Regions from separate parts of the Actinomadura coerulea genome, predicted to be linked through region 1. Evidence: riboswitches for the same ligand, from Rfam matches in the RefSeq annotation. Region 1 holds a riboswitch; the other holds the start of a gene.
What was found. Region 1 has a riboswitch for glycine ahead of gcvT (glycine cleavage system aminomethyltransferase GcvT). Riboswitches for the same ligand answer to the same signal wherever they lie in the genome.
Positions count from the first base shown of each region.

Region 2: linked by a shared signal. The riboswitch ahead of gcvP (aminomethyl-transferring glycine dehydrogenase) and the one ahead of gcvT (glycine cleavage system aminomethyltransferase GcvT) in region 1 are both predicted to bind glycine.

Region 1 is NZ_JACHMQ010000001.1:4,582,344-4,592,900, reverse strand. Features, by position in the region: gene BKA00_RS20990 (sensor histidine kinase) at 1-491, shown strand, start outside; gene BKA00_RS20985 (response regulator) at 488-1,159, shown strand; gene BKA00_RS20980 (hypothetical protein) at 1,208-1,369, shown strand; gene BKA00_RS20975 (thiolase family protein) at 1,748-2,911, shown strand; gene BKA00_RS20970 (winged helix-turn-helix transcriptional regulator) at 2,951-3,394, shown strand; gene BKA00_RS20965 (TetR/AcrR family transcriptional regulator) at 3,524-4,099, opposite strand; gene BKA00_RS20960 (DUF1348 family protein) at 4,224-4,685, shown strand; gene BKA00_RS20955 (L-serine ammonia-lyase) at 4,693-6,066, opposite strand; gene BKA00_RS20950 (serine hydroxymethyltransferase) at 6,136-7,392, opposite strand; gene gcvH (glycine cleavage system protein GcvH) at 7,389-7,778, opposite strand; gene gcvT (glycine cleavage system aminomethyltransferase GcvT) at 7,835-8,929, opposite strand; glycine riboswitch at 9,003-9,091, opposite strand; glycine riboswitch at 9,096-9,191, opposite strand; gene BKA00_RS20935 (hypothetical protein) at 9,896-10,387, opposite strand.
Region 2 is NZ_JACHMQ010000001.1:1,892,566-1,903,122, reverse strand. Features, by position in the region: gene BKA00_RS08730 (TetR/AcrR family transcriptional regulator C-terminal domain-containing protein) at 37-627, shown strand; gene BKA00_RS08725 (DUF5999 family protein) at 894-1,097, shown strand; gene BKA00_RS08720 (alpha/beta hydrolase family protein) at 1,195-1,812, opposite strand; gene BKA00_RS08715 (PPOX class F420-dependent oxidoreductase) at 1,864-2,289, shown strand; gene BKA00_RS08710 (tetratricopeptide repeat protein) at 2,286-3,395, opposite strand; gene gcvP (aminomethyl-transferring glycine dehydrogenase) at 4,012-6,882, opposite strand; glycine riboswitch at 6,940-7,051, opposite strand; glycine riboswitch at 7,052-7,146, opposite strand; gene BKA00_RS08700 (lysylphosphatidylglycerol synthase transmembrane domain-containing protein) at 7,418-9,892, shown strand; gene BKA00_RS08695 (MerR family transcriptional regulator) at 9,902-10,507, opposite strand.

The sequences.
Region 1 (10,557 bases):
GCGAGCCGGTGCTGGCCGCGCTGCTGCTCGGCAAGTCCGCCGAGGCGGGGGAGCGCGGTGTGGAGCTCGTGATCGGCGAGGACACCGTGATCGAGGGCGCGATCGAGCCGCGCGACCTGGTCACCATTCTCGGCAACCTCATCGACAACGCGGTCGACGCGGCGATCGAGGGGGCCGCCGACCGGCCGCCGCGGGTCGGCGTCGGCGCCCGGGAGGAGGACGGGATGCTCGTGCTGGAGGTGTCCGACAGCGGACCGGGCGTGGACCCCTCCGCCGTACCCGCGATGTTCCGGCGCGGCTGGACGACGAAGACGTCCGGCGGCGCGGTCGGGCACGGCCTCGGCCTCGCCCTGGTCGGCCAGGCCGTCCGCCGCAACGGAGGCGACGTGCGGGTGAGCGCCGCCGGCCCCGGCCGCGGCGCCGTGTTCACCGTCCGGCTGCCCCTGCCGGGGCGGGCCGCCGGGGCCCGGCACGGAGGCGGTGGGCCGTGATCAGAGTGCTGGTGGTCGAGGACGACCCGGTGGCGGCGGAGGCGCACCGGACCTACGTCGAGCGGGTCGCCGGGTTCACCGTCGCGGGGGTCGTGCACTCGGGGGCGGACGCGCTGCGGTTCTGCGAGCGGACGCAGGTCGACGTCGTCCTGCTGGACTTCTACCTCCCGGACACGCACGGCCTCACCGTCTGCCGCGCGCTGCGCGCCGGGGGACGGGACGTGGACGTCATCGCCGTGACGTCCGCGCGGGACCTCGCGGTGATCCGCACCGCCGTGGCGGTCGGCATCGTCCAGTACCTGCTGAAACCGTTCACCTTCGCGTCGCTGCGCGACAAGCTCGTCCGGTACGCGCGCTTCCGGGAGCAGGCGGTGGGCTCGGGGGAGGTCAGCGGTCAGGCGGACGTGGACGGGATGCTCGCCACTCTGCGCACCCCCGACCGCCATGCGCTGCCCAAGGGGATGAGCGGGGAGACGCTCCAGGTCGTGACCGGCGTGCTGGCGTCCGCCGCCGACGGCCTGTCCGCCGCCGCTGCCGCCGACCTCACCGGCGTCTCCCGGGTGACCGCGCGCCGGTATCTGGAGTACCTGGCGGAGAACGGGCTGGCCGACCGCCGGCCCCACTACGGCCAGGTCGGGCGTCCTGAGGTGCGCTTCTATCCCCGTTAGACGGGGTACCTATGGACCGACAGTTGGAACGACATCGGGGGAGTTGTCGTGAACGACAAGCCTGGCAAGCCAGGGAAGCCCACGGGCAAGGCGGAGTCCGAACCGGAGCGCGAGAAGCGGCCGCGCCGCGGCGAGGAGGCCACGGGCAAGGGGCCGAAGCGCAAACCGGGCGACGCGGCGCGCAAGATGCGGGAGATGTACAAGGGCTAGACGGTCGCGTCAGGAGGGGCGGCCCCGATGCTTGACGACGGCTTGGGCTCCCATTTTGGGTCTATGTCGGCTTATGGGGCTAACGTCCAAAGGGAACGCGATGTCGAGGAGATCGAGGAGGCACGCTTGTCCGACCGACGATATTCGGGCGGCTCTGCCGAGGGGCTCTTCGACTCATGGAGGGTAACGACGGACCACGGCACGGGCCCCTCCCGCTGAGCGGCCCGAGACCCGGGGGCGGTGGCGATCGGCTGCGGCCCCCGGGTTTTTCGCCTGCTTGGTTGTGTTATCCAACTCACTGGGGAAGCGGATTGTGCTCCCCCTGCGCCGCTCGGATACTGGCGGAGTGAGTTGGAAAACACAACGGAGGTGGGGTCCATGCGGGACGCGGTGATCGTGGAGGCGGTGCGCACGCCGCTCGGCAAGGGCAGGGCCAACGGGGCCCTGCACGGCGACCACCCGGCCGACCTGCTGGCGCGGACGCTGGCGTCCCTGGTCGAGCGGGCGGGCGTCGACCCGGCGAGCGTGGACGACGTGATCGGCGGCGTCGTCACTCAGGCCGGCGACCAGGCGCTCAACATCACCCGCACGGCCGTCCTCGCCGCGGGGTTCCCCGAGAGCGTCCCCGCCATGACGGTCGACCGGCAGTGCGGCTCGTCCCAGCAGGCCCTGCACATCGCGGCGCAGGGCGTGCAGAGCGGCGCCTACGACATCGCCATCGCGTGCGGCGTCGAGTCGATGTCGCGGGTGCCGATGGGGTCGAGCGTCCTGCCGGGAAGCGACCCGTTCGGGACGCTGCTCCCCGAGCGCTACCCGGGCGGGCTCGTCGGCCAGGGCATCAGCGCCGAGTTGATCGCCGCCCGCTGGAACCTGTCGCGGGAGGCGCTCGACGCCTACGCCGCCGAGTCCCACCGGCGCGCCGCCGAGGCGTGGAAGAACGGCGAGTTCGACCGGGAGGTCGCCTGGACGGGGCAGCGGGACGAGACCGTCCGCCCCGGGACGTCGCCGGAGATCCTCGCCGGGCTGAGGCCCGCCTACCGCGACGAGCGCATGGCCGAGCGGTTCCCCGAGATCGGCTGGAAGATCACCGCGGGCAACGCCTCGCCGGTCAACGACGGCGCCGCCGCCGTGCTGGTCATGGGCGCCGACGTCGCCGCGCGGCTCGGCCTGCGCCCGCGCGCCCGCTTCCACTCCTTCGCCGTGACCGGCGACGACCCCCTGCTGATGCTCACCGCGATCATCCCCGCGACCGCGAAGGTGCTGGAGCGCGGCGGCCTCGCCCTCGACGACATCGACCTGTTCGAGGTGAACGAGGCGTTCGCTCCGGTCGTGCTCGCGTGGGCGCGCGAGACCGGCGCCGACCTCGCGCGCGTCAACGTGCGCGGCGGCGCGATCGCGATCGGCCACCCCCTCGGCGCGAGCGGCGCCCGCCTCATGACGACCCTGCTGCACGCCCTGGAGGACCGCGGCGGGCGGTTCGGCCTCCAGACCATGTGCGAGGCGGGCGGACTGGCCAACGCCACCGTCGTGGAGCGGCTCTGACGGGCGGTCCGGGCAGGTCCGGCGGCTAGGCTTCCCGGTATGCCGAAGGACGCCGATCCGCGCGAGTGCTCGATCGCCGACACCCTCGACCTGGTCGGCGAGCGCTGGAGCCTGCTGGCGATCCGGGAGCTGAGCTACGGGGTGGGGCGCTTCGACCAGATCGTCCGCAACACCGGCGCGTCCCGCGACATCCTCACCGCCCGCCTCCGCAAGCTGGAGGCGGGCGGCGTCATCCGCCGCGAGCGCTACAGCGACCACCCGGTGCGCTACGAGTACCGCCTCACGCCCGCGGGCATGGAGTTGTGCGACGTCCTGCTCGTGCTGATGGTCTGGGGCGACCGCCACCTGCACCCGGACGACCCGCCCGTCCGCTGGCAGCACTCCTGCGGCGAGATGGTCAGCCCCCAGGTCGTCTGCCGCCACTGCGGCAACGAGGCCCGCCGGGGCGCGCACTCCCCGACCGGCCGAGGCGCCCGCCCCTGACCCCGCCCGCCACCGCGGAAGCGGGTGGCCCCGGCGGAGGCGGCCGGGGGGCGTCAGCGGGGGGCGGGGCGGCGCCCGGCCGCCCGGGTCCAGCGTCGAGAGTCTGGAACCCTGCCGCCAACGGCGGGGTCAACTCCGGGCGGCCCGGTCCAGGAGGAGCGCGGCGCCGGCTCGGGCGCGGGCGGCGGCGGTGGGGTCGCCCTGGATCCCGGCGACGACGATGGCGCCCTCGGCGAGCAGGTGGACGGGCTCGGCGGCGGACGCGTCGACGGGGGAGACCAGGGCGAGGACCTGGTCGTGGAAGGCGCGCTTGTGTGCTCGCGCCGCCTCCGCGATCGCCGGGGAGGACGAGCCGAGCTCCCCGTGGGCGTTCACCCAGGCGCAGCCGCGGAAGCCGGGCTCGGCGAACCACGCGCCGAGCCAGTCGAACAGGGCGAGGACGCGCCGCCGGGGGTCGGGTTCGGCGTCCAGGTGGGCCGCCAGGCTCGCGCGCCAGCGGCGGTCGCGGCGGTCCAGCATCGCGACGACGAGAGCCTCCTTCGTCGGGAAGAGCCGGTAGATGCGCTTGAGCGGCAGGCCGGAGGCGGTCCGCAACTCGTCCATGCCCACCGCCTGGACGCCCTGCCGGTAGAAGAGGCGCTCGGCGACGTCCAGCAGCCCCTGGCGGTCCCGGTCCTGCTGCTCCTCGGTGATCGCGGCCGGCATCGGCGCTCCTGACTTGACGTGGAGAACGGTCGTTCCCTACCTTAGCGGCACCAACGGAGAACGCTCGTTCTCAACTGAGGAGGCCGCCGTGTCCGAAGAAAGCGCCCCGTCCCGAGAAAACGCCGTGCCCGAGGACCGTCCGCCCTACCCGCCGTTCACGATGGAGACCGCGAAGCAGAAGGTCCAGGCGGCCGAGGACGCGTGGAACACCCGCGACCCGCACCGGGTGGCGCTCGCCTACACGCCGGACTCCGTCTGGCGGAACCGGGACCAGTTCGTCACCGGGCGGGAGGAGATCATCGCGTTCCTGACGGCGAAGTGGGAGCGGGAGCTCGACTACGCGCTCCGCAAGAGCCTGTGGGGATTCCGCGAGAACCGCATGGCCGTCCGGTTCCAGTACGAGTGGCACGACGCCGGCGGGCAGTGGTGGCGCAGCTACGGCAACGAGCTGTGGGAGTTCGACGAGCGCGGCCTGATGCGGCGGCGCGAGGCGAGCATCAACGACGTGGCGATCGGCGAGGCCGACCGGCGCATCCGCGGCCCGCGCCCCGCGGGCGAGCACGGGATCGACATCCCGCTCCGGTAGCGGGCGCTCAGCACTCGATGACGTTGACGGCGAGGCCGCCGCGCGAGGTCTCCTTGTACTTGTCGAGCATGTCGCGGCCGGTGTCGCGCATGGTCTTGATGGCCTTGTCGAGGGAGACGAAGTGGCGGCCGTCGCCGCGCAGGGAGATCCGGGCGGCGCTGATGGCCTTGACCGCGCCGACGGCGTTGCGCTCGATGCAGGGAACCTGGACCAGGCCGCCGACGGGGTCGCAGGTCAGGCCGAGGTTGTGCTCGATCCCGATCTCCGCGGCGTTCTCCACCTGCTCCGGGGTGCCGCCGAGGACCTCGGTGAGCCCGGCGGCGGCCATCGAGCAGGCCGAACCGACCTCGCCCTGGCAGCCGACCTCCGCGCCGGAGATCGAGGCGTTCTGCTTGAACAGCACGCCGATCGCCCCGGCGGTCAGCAGGAACCGCACCACGCCCTCGTCGTCGTGGCCGGGGATGAACCGGTCGTAATAGTGCAGGACGGCCGGGATGATGCCCGCGGCGCCGTTGGTGGGGGCGGTGACGATGCGCCCGCCCGCGGCGTTCTCCTCGTTGACGGCGAGGGCGAACAGGGTGATCCAGTCCATCGCGTGGAGCGGGTCGGCCGCCTTCTCCACGGAGAGCTGGCGGTGCAGCTGGGGAGCGCGGCGGCGCACCTTGAGCCCGCCCGGCAGGAGGCCCTCACGGGTGCAGCCGCGGGCCACGCAGGCCCGCATGACCTGCCACAGCTCGAGCAGGCCGTCATGGATCTCGGAGGAGTCGCGGCCGAACGCCTTCTCGTTCTCCAGCATCAGCGCCGAGATCGACAGGCCCGTCTCCCGGCAGCGTTCGAGCAGCTCGGCGGCCGTGTCGAACGGGTACGGCAGGACGGTGTCGTCGGGCTTGATGCGGTCGGCGCCCGTAGCGTTCTCGTCCAGGATGAAGCCGCCGCCGACGGAGTAGTACACCTTGGCGCGCAGCTCCTCGCCCGCGGCGTCCAGTGCCGTGAAGCGCATCCCGTTGGGGTGGCCGGGCAGCGACTCCTTGCGCTCGAAGACCAGGTGCTCGTTGACCACGAACGGGATGTCATGGTCGCCGAACAGGCGCAGGGCCCCGCGCTCGCGGATGGCGGCGAGCCGCTCGTCCACCCCGTCGACGTCGACGAGCTCGGGCTTGTCGCCCTCCAGGCCGAGGATGACGGCCTTGTCGGAGCCGTGGCCCTTGCCGGTGAGGCCGAGCGACCCGTAGAGGGTGACGGCGACGGACGCCGTCTTCTCCAGCAGCCCGTCGCGCCGGAGCCCCCGGGCGAACCGGTGCGCCGCGGCCATCGGGCCGCCCGTGTGGGAGGACGACGGACCGATACCGATCTTGAACAGGTCGAAAACGCTGATGGCCATAGCTACCTCGTTGTAGCCGCGCCCCCTCCCCCTAGGGGGAGCCCCAGGAGGGGAGGGGGCGCCGGAACGTCACAGGTTCGGGTACAGGGGGTGCTTGTCCGCCAGCGCCTTCACCCGGGCCGCGAGCGCGTCCCGGTCGAAGGACGGCTGCAGCGCCAGCGCGATCACGTCCGCGACCTCGGCGAAGTCCTCGGCGGTGAAGCCGCGGGTCGCGAGGGCCGGGGTGCCGATCCGCAGGCCGGACGTCACCATCGGCGGGCGCGGGTCGTTCGGCACCGCGTTGCGGTTGACCGTGATGCCGATGTCGTGCAGGCGGTCCTCGGCGTCGCGCCCGGTGAGCTCGGAGTCCACCAGGTCGACCAGCACGAGGTGGACGTCCGTCCCGCCGGTCAGCACCTTGACGCCGGCCTTGGCGGAGTCCTCGGCGAGCAGGCGCTCGGCGAGCAGCTTCGCGCCCTCCACCGTCGCCGCCTGCCGGGCCCGGAACTCCTCCGACGCGGCGATCTTCAGGGCGACGGCCTTCGCGGCGATCACGTGCTCCAGCGGGCCGCCCTGCATGCCGGGGAAAACCGCCGAGTTGATCTTCTTGGCGTACTCCTCGCGGGCGAGGATCAGCCCGCCGCGGGGACCGCCGAGCGTCTTGTGCGTCGTGGTCGTCACGATGTCGGCGTGCGGGACGGGCGAGGGGTGCAGCCCCGCCGCCACCAAGCCCGCGAAGTGCGCCATGTCGACCATGAGCAGCGCCCCGACCGAGTCGGCGATCCGCCGGAACGCGACGAAGTCGAGCTGACGCGGGTACGCCGACCACCCCGCCACGATCATCTTCGGCCGGTGCTCGGCCGCGAGCGAGGCCACCTCGTCCATGTCGACCAGGCCGTCCTCGGCGCGGACGTGGTACGGCACCACGTTCAGCACCTTGCCGGAGTAGTTCAGCCGCATCCCGTGCGTGAGGTGCCCGCCGTGCGCGAGGTCGAGGCCGAGGATCGTGTCGCCGTGCTGGAGCAGCGCGAAGTAGACCGCCGTGTTGGCCTGCGCCCCGCTGTGCGGCTGGACGTTCGCGTGCTCGGCGCCGAACAGCGCCTTCGCCCGGTCGATCGCGAGCTGCTCGGTGACGTCGACGAACTCGCAGCCGCCGTAGTACCGGCGGCCCGGATACCCCTCGGCGTACTTGTTCGTCAGAACCGACCCCTGCGCCTCCAGCACCGAGACGGGCGCGAAGTTCTCCGACGCGATCATCTCCAGGGTGCCCTGCTGGCGGCGCAGCTCCGCGGCGACGGCCTCGGCGACCTCCGGATCGGCCGTCGCGAGGGAGTCGTTCACACTCATGATTCCTCGATCAGCTTGTCGTAGGCGGCGGAGTCGAGCAGGTCGCCCGGCTCCTCCGAGATCCGCACCTTGAAGATCCAGCCCTCGCCGTACGGGTCGTCGTTGATGACCTTCGGCTCGTCCACCACCGCGCTGTTGACCGCGGTGATCTCGCCGCTGACGGGGGAGTAGATGTCGCTGACCGACTTGGTCGACTCGATCTCGCCGCACGGCTCGCCCGCCTCCACGGCGTCGCCCTCCGACGGCTGCAGCTCGATGTAGACGATCTCACCGAGGGCGTCGGCGGCGTGCGCGGTGATGCCGACCGTGACGATGCCGTCCTCGCCACCGAGGCCCGACACCCACTCGTGCTCCTCGCTGTAGCGGAGCTCCTCCGGAACGCTCACGATCACTTCTCTCTTTCCACTGTGGGGGCGCGCCCCCACACCGCCGGACAACTTGTTCAGGAACGCTTGTAGAACGGCAGGGCCACCACGTCCACCGGCTCATGCCGGCCGCGGACGTCCACGGCGAGGCCCGCCTCCTCGACGCCGCTGTCGAGGTACGCCATGGCGATCGGCGTGCCCAGTGTGGGCGACGGGGCGCCGCTCGTCACGATTCCGCACGGCGCGCCGCCGGACGTGACGACCTGGTACCCCTTGCGGGGCGCGCGACGCCCCCGCGCGACCAGTCCCACGAGCCTACGGCCCGGCGGGGTCTGCGCCTGCGCCGCCAGCGCGCCCTTCCCCACGAAATCGCCTGGCTTGTCCAGCTTCACCACCCGGCCGAGGCCCGCCTCGAACGGCGTCGTCTCCGCCGTCAGCTCGTTCCCGTACAGCGGCATCCCCGCCTCCAGGCGCAGCGTGTCCCGGGCCGACAGCCCCGCCGGGACGACCCCCTCCACCGCGGCGAGCGCCTCCCACATCCGGACCGCGTCGGACGCGTCCACGAACAGCTCGAACCCGTCCTCACCCGTGTACCCGGTGCGGGCGACCAGCGCGTCCACGCCCGCGACCCGCCCCGCCAGGATCGCGTAGTACTTCAGGTCCCCCAGCGGCGCGTCCGTGAACCCTTCGAGAATCCCCTGCGAACGCGGCCCCTGCAGAGCGATCAGCGCGTACGAGTCCGACCGGTCGTCCACCGCCGCCTCGAACCCCGCGGCGCGCTCGACCAGCGCGTCCCTGACGACGGCGGCGTTCGCCGCGTTCGCGACCACCATCCACGTCTCGTCCGCGAGCCGGTAGACGATCAGGTCGTCCAGGACGCCGCCGTCGTGCCCGCAGATCATCGTGTAGCGGGCCTTGCCCACCGGCATCGGCGACAGGTTGCCGACCAGCGCGAAGTCCAGCGCGGCCCCCGCCCCCCGCCCCGACAGGAAGATCTCCCCCATGTGCGACAGGTCGAACAGCCCCGCCCCCGTGCGGACGGCCTGGTGCTCGGCGGTCTCGCTCGCGTAGCGCAGCGGCATCAGATAGCCGGCGAAGTCGACGAGATTCGCGCCGAGGTCCTCATGGACGTCGTGCAGCGGCGTCTTCTTCGCGGTCGGATCGGCGGACATGGGCTCGGCTCCTTCGTCACGGGCGCGCATGGTCCATCGTCCCACTCGCGCACCGGGCGTATCGGTGCCTCCCCCTCTGTCATCGGCGCCTGAGAGCTTCACCCGCCGCGCACGGCGGGCTTTCACCTTCGGCGGGGGACGGAGGTCCCCGCTTTCCAGAGGTCGCCTGGCCCGTGCGGTCCATTGGCCTGAGAGGTTCCGGGGAGGATTTGCTCCTTCGGCGTCCCCCACCGGCTGCGAGGGACTCTCCCGCACGGGATCATCAGCTGTCGAAGAAGGCTAGCAGTGTTCATTGCGTTTTTTCAGGTCGGGCCTTGGGGGCCCCGACCTGAAAAAACGCGTGCGATCGCTGCATCGCTCCGGCTCGCCCTGCGGCTCGCTGCGCGATCAGATTCTTGCTTCGCTCGGACCTGCCTTCGGACGCGATCGCGAGTGTCGAGGTCGTCGCGGGCTGAGGTGGCGGCTGAGGTCGCCTCGTTAGACGGGTTGCTGCTGAGCGCGCCCGTCCGGTCCTCTCGCGCGGGTCGTCTCGAACCGTTGCGCTCTGTGCTGGCGTGGCGGTGTCCCGTGGTGCAGTTCGGGACGGTGGTTGGGCTTCGGGTCGCAATCGGAATCGTGGTCCTCGCCGCCTTCGGCGTTGTGGGCGTGCCGAACAAGAAGCCCGCCGATCGGACACGCCTGCCGCCTACCGCGGGTCGCTGGGCCTGCGCCGGCGGGCGAGCCCGACCGGAACCAGGCGCCCCCCGTCCCCCTCCTCGGGGACGGGGGCCGTTTCGTCACGCCCGTAATGTGTATTCTTCGCGCGAACGGCCCCGCCCAATTCGCCTGGGCGGGGCCGCTATCTCACATGGCGGGCTTGCCCGTGCCGGAACACCTTCCTCGACTGCCGGGCTTCTGATGCGCCGGCGTCGACGAGCCCGTGTCGGCGGACGTCTCCTGTCCACAGTCGGGGCACTGTGCCATGGTTCACACCTCCTCTCTCTGCTGGAAGTCACCCCCCTGGCTGATCGACCCGCCCGCGGGCGCCAGGCTCCGGAACACGCCGAAGATGTCGGCGCCGCTGTGCATGCGCACGAGGACGCAGCACGGCCGCGGCCCGGCGTTCTCGCGGACCGACTTTCGTTCGACCGCCTTGACCTCCGGGTTCGCGCCGTTGGCGATGAGCGCGGCGATGTGCTGCTCGATCAGGCGCAGCGGCGTCCGGCCCGTGCTCGGCAGCTCCGGGAGCGTCTGGGAGGCGGGCGGCTCCCCGGTGACGGGGGTCTCCTCCCCGCCGTCACCCGACGGCGGGGACGTACGCGCCCACTGGAGCGCCACCTGGGCGCCCGTGCGCAGGGTGATGACGTGGCCGTACTGGGGATCGGCGATCCCCGCGTCGGTGAAGAGCTTCACGCTGGTGATCGCGGGAGAACCCTTCAGCACGTCCTCGACCCATGGCGCCCATCGGGGCAGTCGCATATCTCCTCCTGTCCTCGCGCGTCGCTCCTTGCGCGGAGGTCACGCTACCGGGTTGGCGGCCACGCCCCCGGTTGCTCCGCGCCGGCTCATGAGTCGGCTGCGAGCAGCCCGACGAGGGCGACCTCGGCGCCGGTGACGTCGGTGGCCGGGGCGAGCGCGTCGCCCATGTG
Region 2 (10,557 bases), 2.7 Mb from region 1:
CCAGCTTCGGCCCTTTACGTAGTAAGGTCTGTCCTCATGGTCAGGCAGCCCAGCATCAACGCCCAGAACCGCACCCCGCTGTCCACCGAGCGGATCATCGAGGCGGCCCTGCACATCGTGGACGGTCAGGGACTCGGCCGCCTCACCATGCGCCGGCTCGGCGACGCGCTGGAGGTCGAGGCGATGGCGATCTACCACCACCTCCCCCGCGGCAAGGAGCAGCTGCTGGACGGCCTGGTCGCGCACGTCGCGGCGGCCCCGGCGGACGCGTCGGCCCCCGGACGCTGGCAGGACGTCCTGCGGGCGTGGGCGGACGGCTACCGCGGGCGCCTGCTGGCCCACGCGGGCGTCCTCCCCCTGGTCGTCACGCGCCGCAACCCGGCCGCGCTCGCCGCCACCCTCGCGTCGCTGCGGGAGGTGCTGCGCCGGGGCGGGGTCGCCGAGGACGCCGCGGCCGTCGCCGCCCACACCCTGCTCGGCTACGTGATCGGCCACGCGGCCCTGGAGGTGCGCGGCACCGCCGACGACGGCGCCGCCGCCCGGATCGCCTCCGGCGAGGACGGCGCGGTCGACTGGGACGCCCGCTTCCGCGCGGGCCTCGGGGTCGTCCTCGGCGGCGTGCGCTAGGACCGGCCCGCGGGGCCCGCTCCCCACCGAACATCGGTCCGGTTTCAGGCTCCGGCGGCGTGTCGTTCTTCGTCCGTTATCGCGCGGGAGGCACGCTACTGCGTGGCGCCCCGGGAGTGGGAGGGATCACACCCGTCCGGTACTCCGGTACCAATGGACAACCGTCCCAACGGGCTATGGCCGGTGCGGGCGAACCACTCCACACTTGGGTGCGTCAGAACAGGAAAGCACCACGACCGACCAGTAGTTGAGACCGGAGGCACGCCATGTGCCCGCACCAGCCGCCTTGTCCCTCCCACGACGCACCCGACCGCGACGCCGCCCGCACGCTGGCCTCGCACCCCGAACAGGGGTGGAGCCTGCTGTGCAACGGGGTCGTGCTGTTCGAGGACACCGGTGAGCTGCTGCCCGACGGGGGAGTCATCGCGCCGCACCGGCCGACGGACGCGCAGGCCACGTCCGCCGCTTGAGCGGTCTCCACGGGGGACTAGTTCAAACGGGTGATCATCCTCGGGGGCACGCCCGCCCACCACCGGCCTCTGGGCCCGCACCGGGCCCGGAGCGATCTTACCGCCGGCCCGTCCGCACCGGACGGGCCGCCCACCGCTTCAACCACGGCTCCACCGCCCGGCCGACCGCCGCGGGGTCCCTGCCGAGGTCGTGCCGCTCGCCCGGCAGGACCTCGACCCGCGCCGCGTCCGCCGGGCCGGGCACGCCGAACGGGTCCCGGTCGCCGTTGACGACGACGACCTCGACTCCCGCCGACCGCAACTCCTCCACCCGGGTCTTCTCCGGCCTGCCCGGCGGGTGCAGCGGGAACGCCAGCGCCACCACTCCGGCCGCCCCGGCGGCCGCCGCGGTCCGGCACGCCACCCGCGCCCCGTTGCTGCGGCCGCCCTGAACCAGCGGGACGTCCCCGAACCGCTTGCGCAGGGCCGCGACGACCTCCAGCCACGCCTCGTCCTGCTTGGCCGCCGGACCGGGCGCCCGCCGCCCGGCGAGCCGGAACGGCTGCGTCACCCGCGCGACGGCGCCGCCGAGCCGCAGCGCCTCGGCGCGCACCGCCAGCAGGTCGGCCGCCTCCACTCCCCCGTTCGACCCGTGCGTCAGCACCAGCAGGAACACCGGGTCGTTCACCTCGTCCAGCACCACCTCGGCGGGCCCGTGCGCCGTCACGACCTTCATGTGACTCACCGTAGTGGCAGCCGTGAACCGGCCGTGCGGCAGACTGGCCCCATGGAGACGATGACCGACAGCGAATGGCGCGCGTTCGTCATGGAGGGCACCCGCACCGGCAAGGCCGCCGTCACCCGCAAGGACGGCACGCCGCACGTGACGCCGATCTGGTTCGTCCTCGACGGCGACGACCTGCTGTTCAACACGGGACACCACAGCGTCAAGGGCCGCGTCCTCGCCCGCGATCCGCGCGTCTCGGTCTGCGTCGACGACCAGACGCCGCCGTACTCGTACGTGCTGATCCAGGCCCGGGCCTCCCTCGTCGAGGACCTCGACGAGATCCTGCGCTGGGCGACGGTCATCGGCGGCCGCTACATGGGCGCCGACCGGGCGGAGGAGTTCGGGCGGCGCAACGCCGTCCCCACCGAGTACCTCGTCCGCGCCCGCATCACCAAGGTGATCGCCGAGCGCGCGATCGCCGGCTAGCCCTCGGTCCAGTCCGGGACGGCCGAGCCCGTCGCCAGGCGGAACCGCTCTGCGAAGCTCTCGTGCAGCAGCGGCCCCCACGTGTACCCGCCGGGCACCCGGACCGCCTTGCCGAGGGTCTCGCGGGCGTCGCCCGTCCGGCGTTCGGCGTACCGGACGGCGAGCAGCGCGTACATGTGGTCGAGGGCGCCGAACGCCTCGCCGGCGAGGGCGGGGAGCGTCCCGTCCGACACGGCGTGCTCGACGACCGGCTCCCACCACAGGTCGCCGTCGTCGTCGGCGTCGCCGAAGTCGCGGCGCAGCCGCGCCCGCACCTGCCCCGCGGTGCCGGGCTCGGCGAGCCCCCGCCGCCACACCTCGCCCGCCTCGGCGCCCCGGCCGCGCAGCGGCAGCGTCCGCGCCAGCAGTTCGGTGGCCAGCGGCCCGACCTCCGGGTCGGCCGGCTCCTCCCCCAGCGCCGCGCCGAACGCGCCGATCGCCTGGTCGAGGTAGGAGATGCCGAGCGCGACGGCGAGCCGCCCGTACGCGTAGGGGGCGGCGCCCCGGTCGATCAGCTTGAGCCCGGCGGTCAGGACCCGCTGGGCCCGGGCGGGCTCGTCGCGCTCCAGCAGCCGCTGGGCCAGGTCGTGCGCGGCGGGCGGCCCGTACTCGGCGTCCCCGGTCGCGATCACCGCCTCCCAGTGGTCGCGGGCGGTGTCGAAGTCGCCGGCGTCGTCGGCGATTCGGGCGAGCGCCAGATGGGCGGGCGGCAGGTAGGCGGGGTTGCCGAAGTCGACCACGACCCGCCACGCCGGCGCCGCCCGCTCGTGCTCGCCCGCGCGCTCGTGGGTGAGCGCCAGGTGGTAGGCGGCGCGCGGCCCGTACTCGGGGTCGGCGGTGGCGATCGCCGCCCGGTCGGCCTCCCTGGCGCGCTCCACGTGCCCGGCGTCGTCCAGGACGACCGCCAGCCCCAGCGCCGCCCGCGCCCGGAAGGGGGTGTCGCCCAGCGCGAGCACCTTCTCGAACAGCAGTGCGGCCCTCTCGGCCTCACCGCTCTCGGCGAGGCCGCGGGCCTCCTCGCACAGTCGCGCCGCGTCGTCGGATACCGCGTCCGGAGACTCGATCATCGCTCTTCTGCCCTCTGGGGGTCGGGGTCCGCAAAGAGCGTAGCGATCCACCCCCTCCCCCGTCCCGCGGCGACACCCGGAAACCCCGCCAAGATCACAAATCCACCGCCGGCCCCCGGGCGCGACCGCCCCCGCAGCCACCCCCTGACGCCGAAGGCAGACCCGACCGAAGCAAGACCCGAAGGTGGCCGCCGAAACAACAGCCCGCCGACCCAGCCATCACAGCACGCGACAAGAGGGGCGCGCACAAGGCCGCACGCGAACTCAAGCCGCCAGACTCCGATCGCACAGCAGACCACGGCACCAGACGCGAACGGCGCCCAGCCGACCCCCAGCCACCAGCGACCCCGGCCACCGCGATCGCGTCCAAAGGCAAGCCCGCGCTAGCGAAACCCAACCGCGCAGCGACGCCGGCAACGGACGCGAACGGTGCCCAGCCGACGCCCCAGCCACCAGCGACCCCGGCCACTGCGATCGCGTCCGAAGGCAGGTTCGAGCTTGCGAGAACCTGATCGCGCAGCGAGCCGCAAGGCGAGTCGGAGCGATGCCAGCGATCGCACGTGTGGTTGTGGGTCAGGCGCCCCCGGGCGCCTGACCCACAACCACACAATCCAACTCAGTCCTCGAACGCCTCGGGGGGCGGGCAGGAGCAGACGAGGTTGCGGTCGCCGTAGGCCTGGTCGATGCGGCGGACGGGCGGCCAGTACTTGTTCTCCCGCAGGGACGGGAGGGGGTAGGCGGCCTCCTCGCGGGTGTAGGCGTGCTTCCAGTCGTCGGAGACGAGGCAGGCGGCGGTGTGGGGGGCGTTCTTGAGCGGGTTGTCCTCGGCGTCGTAGCCGCCGTCGGCGACGCGCTGGATCTCCCGGCGGATCTCGATCATGGCGTCGCAGAACCGGTCGAGCTCGGCGAGGTCCTCGGACTCGGTGGGCTCGATCATCAGGGTGCCGGCGACGGGGAACGACAGGGTCGGGGCGTGGAAGCCGTAGTCGATGAGGCGCTTGGCGACGTCCTCGGCGGTGATCCCCGTCTCCTTGGTGATCTTGCGGAGGTCGGCGATGCACTCGTGCGCGACGAGGCCCTCGCGGCCGGTGTAGAGGATCGGGTAGTGCGGGGCGAGGCGGGCGGCGAGGTAGTTCGCGCCGATGATCGCGCCCTCGGTGGCGGCGCGCAGCCCGTCCGGGCCCATCATCGCGATGTAGGCCCAGGAGATCGGCAGGATGCCGGCCGAGCCCCACGGGGCGGCGGAGATGGGGCCGACGCCCGTGCCGGGGCCGGCCTCCTCGCGCATCGGGTGGTTGGGCAGGAACGGCGCCAGGTGCTCGCGGACGCCGATCGGCCCGACGCCGGGGCCGCCGCCGCCGTGCGGGATGCAGAACGTCTTGTGCAGGTTGAGGTGGGAGACGTCCGAGCCGAACTCGCCGGGGCGGGCCAGGCCGACGAGCGCGTTGAGGTTGGCGCCGTCGACGTAGACCTGGCCGCCGGCCTCGTGCACGGCCGCGCACACCTCGGTGATCGTCTCCTCGAAGACACCGTGCGTGGACGGGTAGGTGACCATGATCGCCGCCAGCCGCCCGCCGTGCTGGGCGAGCTTGGCGCGCAGGTCGCCGAGGTCGATGTTGCCGCCCTCGTCGCACGTGACGACGACGACCCGCATCCCGGCCATGACGGCGCTGGCGGCGTTGGTGCCGTGCGCCGAGGAGGGGATCAGGCAGACGTCGCGGTGCTCCTCGCCGCGGGAGGCGTGGTAGCCGCGGATGGCCAGCAGGCCGGCGAGCTCGCCCTGGGAGCCGGCGTTCGGCTGGACGGAGACCTTCGCGTACCCGGTGATCTCGGCGAGGAAGCCCTCCAGCTCGCCGATCAGCTCGACGTAGCCGGCGGCCTGGTCGAGCGGCGCGAACGGGTGGATGTCGGCGAACTGCGGCCAGGTGATCGGCTCCATCTCGGCGGTGGCGTTGAGCTTCATCGTGCAGGAGCCGAGCGGGATCATGGAGCGGTCGAGCGCGATGTCCTTGTCCTGGAGCCTGCGCAGGTAGCGCAGCATCGCGGTCTCGGAGCGGTGCGCGTGGAAGACGGGGTGGGTCAGGTAGGGGCTCTCGCGGCGCAGCGCGTCCGGGAACGCCTCGGGGACCTCGTCGGCCGCGGCCGCGCCGAAGGCCTCCAGCACGGCCGTGACGTGCGCGGGGAGCGTCGTCTCGTCGCAGGCGACCGCGACGCGGTCGGGCCCGTCGGGGCGCAGGTTGATCCCGCGCTCGCGGGCCGCCGCGACGACCTCGGCGGCGCGGCCGGGCACGCGGGCCAGGACGGTGTCGAAGAACGAGCCGTGCACGACCTCGACACCGCCGGCGCGCAGCCCCGCGGCGATCTCGGCGGCCCGGCGGTGGGTCCGCTGCGCGATCGCGGCGAGGCCCTCGGGGCCGTGGTAGACGGCGTACATGCTCGCCATCACGGCGAGCAGGACCTGGGCGGTGCAGATGTTGCTGGTGGCCTTCTCGCGGCGGATGTGCTGCTCGCGGGTCTGCAGCGCCAGCCGGTAGGCGGTGGCGCCGTCCGCGTCGACGGACACGCCGACGAGCCGCCCGGGGAGCTGGCGCTGGATGCCCTCGGCGACCGCCATGTAGCCGGCGTGCGGTCCGCCGAACCCGTAGGGGACGCCGAACCGCTGCGCGGAGCCCACCGCGATGTCGGCGCCGGACTCGCCCGGCGGGCGCAGCAGCGTCAGCGCCAGCAGGTCGGCGGCCACGACGGCCTTGGCGCCGCGCTCGTGGGCCTGCGCGATGACGGGCTCGAGGTCGCGGACGGCGCCGGACGCGCCCGGGTACTGGAGCAGCACGCCGAAGAAGTCGCCGTCGGGCAGGCCGCGGGACAGGTCGGCGATGACGACCTCGATGCCGAGCGGGATCGCGCGGGTCCGGACGACCTCGATCGTCTGCGGGAGGGCGTCGATGTCGATGAGGAACTTCCCGGGCTCCTTGCGCCTGGAGACGCGGTGCGCGAGGGCCATGGCCTCGGCGGCGGCGGTGCCCTCGTCCAGCATGGAGGCGTTCGCGACGGGCAGCCCGGTGAGGTCGCCCACCATCGTCTGGAAGTTCAGCAGGGCTTCGAGGCGTCCCTGCGAGATCTCCGGCTGGTAGGGGGTGTAGGCCGTGTACCAGCCCGGGTTCTCCAGCACGTTCCGCATGACCACGCCGGGGGTGGTCGTCCCGTGGTAGCCGAGCCCGATCATGGACGTCAGGACGGTGTTGCGGGACGCGATCTCGCGGAGCCGGTCCAGCGCGGCGGTCTCGCTCAGCGCGGGCGGCAGGTCCAGCGGCCGGGACGTGCGGATCGCGGCGGGGACCGCGTGGTCGATCAGCGCCTCGGCGCCGGAGTAGCCGATTGCGGCCAGCATCCTCGCCTGGTCGTCCGGTGAGGGGCCGACGTGCCGGTCGGCGAACGCCGACCGGGGATGCTGCGGCGCGGCCACAGGGGCGAAGAACTGGGCGGTCATGGAGGGCCTCCTGGCTGCTGCGGTCGCTCAGGTCCGCCGCCGGCGCGGGCCGGCGGCCTCTCCCCCTCTGTCATCGGCACCTGAGAGCTTCACCCGCGCGGCGGGGTTTCCCCTTCGGTGAGCCGTCCCTCCCCGCGCGCGGGGACCGACGCCTGCTTTCCAGAGGTGCCTCGCCCGTGCGGTCCTTTTGCCTGAGAGGTTCCGGGGAGGTTGCCCCTTCGGCGCCCCACGCTGGCGGCGTGGGGTCTCTCCCGCACAGGGTTGACGGCATGTCCTAGGTCGAACCCTACCCAAAGGCGCGTCCGCGGCGTCGTTCCGGTCCGCCGCAAGGGGCCGCGTCCTCCGGCGCGGGCGCTCTACCGGCGAGTACCATGTGCTGACTCACCTGGGGCGCGACCGTCCCGGGCCGCACGGGGGCGGGGAGATGAGGCTGCGGGATGGACGCGCGTCCCGGCGGCGGCCCCGCGACTCGACGGCGCGCCGCCGGGTCTGGGACGCTGATCACGATGGCGGATGGTCAGGGCGGCGGTACGGCGTGACACAGACCCGCGACGGAGCGGTGCGCCCGGCGCAGGGCGCGGCCGCAGGCGCGCCCGTCGACGAGCCCGCCCAGCCGTACCGGATCCGCCGGCCCTCCGACGCCATCCGGTTCGCGGCCTCGGTGGTGGGACTGGCGGCGGTGATGCTGCTGGTGTCGATCGCGCAGCAGACGACCCACGGCCTGCAGACCGACATCGCGCAGGGCACCGCGCACGCGCCGCGGCTGCTGCTGACGCTGGCGACGCTGGTGTCCAGCTTCGGGGTGCTGGCCGTGCCGATCGCGTTCGCGATCGAGCGGCTGTTCCACAAGGACGGCGTGCGCGTGGCGATCGCGCTGCTGGCCGCGATGATCGCGTTCGGGATCACGGTGGGCCTGGACGACCTGGTGGTGCGGGCCGCGCCGGGCGGCGTGCTCGACTCGCTGATCTGGGGCGGCACCGAGACCGCGCCGGTGCACACCGACATCGCCCCGGTGATCGCGTTCGTCAGCGCGGTCGGGATGGCGGGCCGCGCCCGCTGGCAGGCCGCGACCTGGACCATGATCGGGCTGGCGGCGCTGACGGGGCTGACCGCGTCCTACGCCTCCGTCGCCGCGCTGGCGGCCACCTACCTGCTGGGCCGCGCCATCGGCCACGGCACCCTCTACGCCGTCGGGACGCCGAACCCGCGCCCGTCGGGGACGGCGGTGGTGGCCGCGTTGGAACGCCTGGGGCTGAACCCGCGGCGGGGGGCGCGCCTGGACGGCACGCACGACGCCGACGAGACCCGCCGCTACGGCGTCGCCCTCGCCTCCTGCCCGCAGGACGGGTACGGTGCCCGGCTCCCGGCGGGCCGGGGGCCGCACGGCGACTGGGACGTGGAGGTCCGCGTCCTGGACCGCGACCAGCAGACCGCCGGGCTGCTCTACCGCGTCTGGCGGCTGCTGCGCCTGCGCGGCGCCACGACGGGGCGGACGCTGCGGTCGCTGCGCCGGTCCCTGGAGCTGGAGTCGCTCATGGCGTACGCGGTGGACGCCGCCGGCGCCCGGACGCCTCGGCTCGTCGGCACGTGCGAGGTCGGCACCGAGGCGGCGCTGCTGGCCTACGAGCACGTCCCGGGGCGCAGGCTCGGAGACGTCCCCGACGGGGAGGTCACCGACGAGCTGCTGGCGGACGTGTGGCGGCAGTTCCGGGCCCTTCAGGCGGGGCGGCTCGCGCACCGGCGGCTGGAGGACGAGGCGGTCCTGGTCGGCGACGACGGCCTCGCCTACCTGACCGACCTGCGGTCCGGGGAGACGGCGGCCGGCGACCTGGCGCTGCGCCTGGACCTCGCGCAGCTGCTCACGACGCTGGCGCTGCGCGCGGGGCCGGAGCGGGCGGTGCGGACGGCGGCGCCGGTGCTGGGCGAGGAGGCTCTCGGCGGCGCGGTGCCGCTGCTCCAGCGGGTGGCGCTGTCGCGGGCGACCCGCACCGCGCTGCGGCGCCACAAGGACCTGCTGACCCGCATCCGGGAGCAGATCGTCCGGCTGAAGCCCGAGACGGAGGCGCCTCCGGCCAAGCTGGAGCGGTTCCGGCCCCGGACCATCGTCAGCATCGTGGCGCTGTCGGTCGCGGCGTACATCGTCATCCCGCAGGTGACGAGCCTGGACATCGGCCGCCTGGCGGCCACGGCGAGCTGGCACTGGGTGGCGGCGGCGCTGGGGGCGGCGGCGCTCACCTACGTCGCCGCCGCGTTCATGCTGATGGGGTTCGTCCCCGAGCGGCTGCCGCTGTGGCGGACGGTCCTGGTGCAGCTGGCCGCGTCGTTCGTGAAGCTGGTCGCGCCGGCGGCCGTGGGCGGCGTCGCCGTCAACACGCGCTACCTGCAGCGCTCGGGCGTCCGGCCCGCCCTGGCCGTCGCGAGCGTGGGCGCGTCCCAGCTCGTGGGGATGGTCACCCACATCCTGCTGCTGGTGCTGTTCGGGTTCCTGACCGGCTCGACGGCGAAGGCGACGCAGGATCTGGCCCCGTCCCGGACGATCGTCCTGGCGGTGCTGGGGCTGGGGCTGCTCGCTGCGCTCGCGCTGACGGTGCCGCGGGTGCGGCGGGTGGTCGCCTCGCGGCTCAGGGCCATGTTCTCGGGCGTGGTGCCGCGCCTGGTGGACGTTCTGCAGTCGCCGAGGAAGCTGTCCACCGGGATGGGCGGAACCCTGCTGCTGACGCTGGCGTTCACGCTGTGCCTGGACGCCTCCATCCGGGCGTTCGGCGGGTCGCTGCCGTGGACGACGGTGGTGCTGGTGTTCCTCACCGCGAACGCGGTGGGGTCCGCGGCGCCGACGCCGGGCGGGCTCGGCGCCGTCGAGGGCGCGCTCACGCTGGCGTTGACGATCTCGGGGCTGACGGCCGAGACGGCGACGTCGGCGGTGCTGCTCTACCGGCTCCTGACGCTGTGGCTGCCGGTCCTGCCCGGATGGGGGGCGTTCGCCTTCCTGCAGCGCAAGGAGGCGCTCTGAGGCGCGGCCTCAGCCGGTGCGGCGGGCGCGCCGCCGGTCGGCCAGTTCGTCGTGGTGGTGCCCGGCGGGGTCCTCGTCGCCGGTGGAGGCGCGTTCAGCGGGCAGCTCCGCCAGACTGCCCTCCACCTCCTGCCACACCCGCCCGAGCGCGATGCCGAACACGCCCTGGCCGCCCTGGAGGAGGTCGACGACCTCGTCGGGCGAGGTGCACTCGTAGACGCTGACGCCGTCGCTCATCAGGGTGATCTGGGCGAGGTCCTGGACGCCGCGGTCGCGCAGGTGGGACACGGCCGTGCGTATCTGCTGCAGCGAGACGCCGGTGTCCAGGAGCCGCTTGACGACCTTCAGGACGAGGACGTCGCGGAAGCTGTACAGCCGCTGGCTGCCGGACCCCTGCGCCGACCGCACGCTGGGCTCCACCAGCTTCGTGCGGGCCCAGTAGTCGAGCTGGCGGTAGGTGATCCCCGCCGCGGCGCACGCCGTCGGGCCGCGGTAGCCGACATCCTCCGGCGGCACCGACACCTGGGTGTCGAAGAGCAGGCCCTGCTCTCCGGCACGGCGGGACGCCACGCGCCTGTCGGGGGTCGCCTTGCCCTCGCCGCTGCTCACCGCCACGCGGACCTCCGGCTTCTATCATCCCGCAGCGGTTCGTCAAGGGGGTTTGA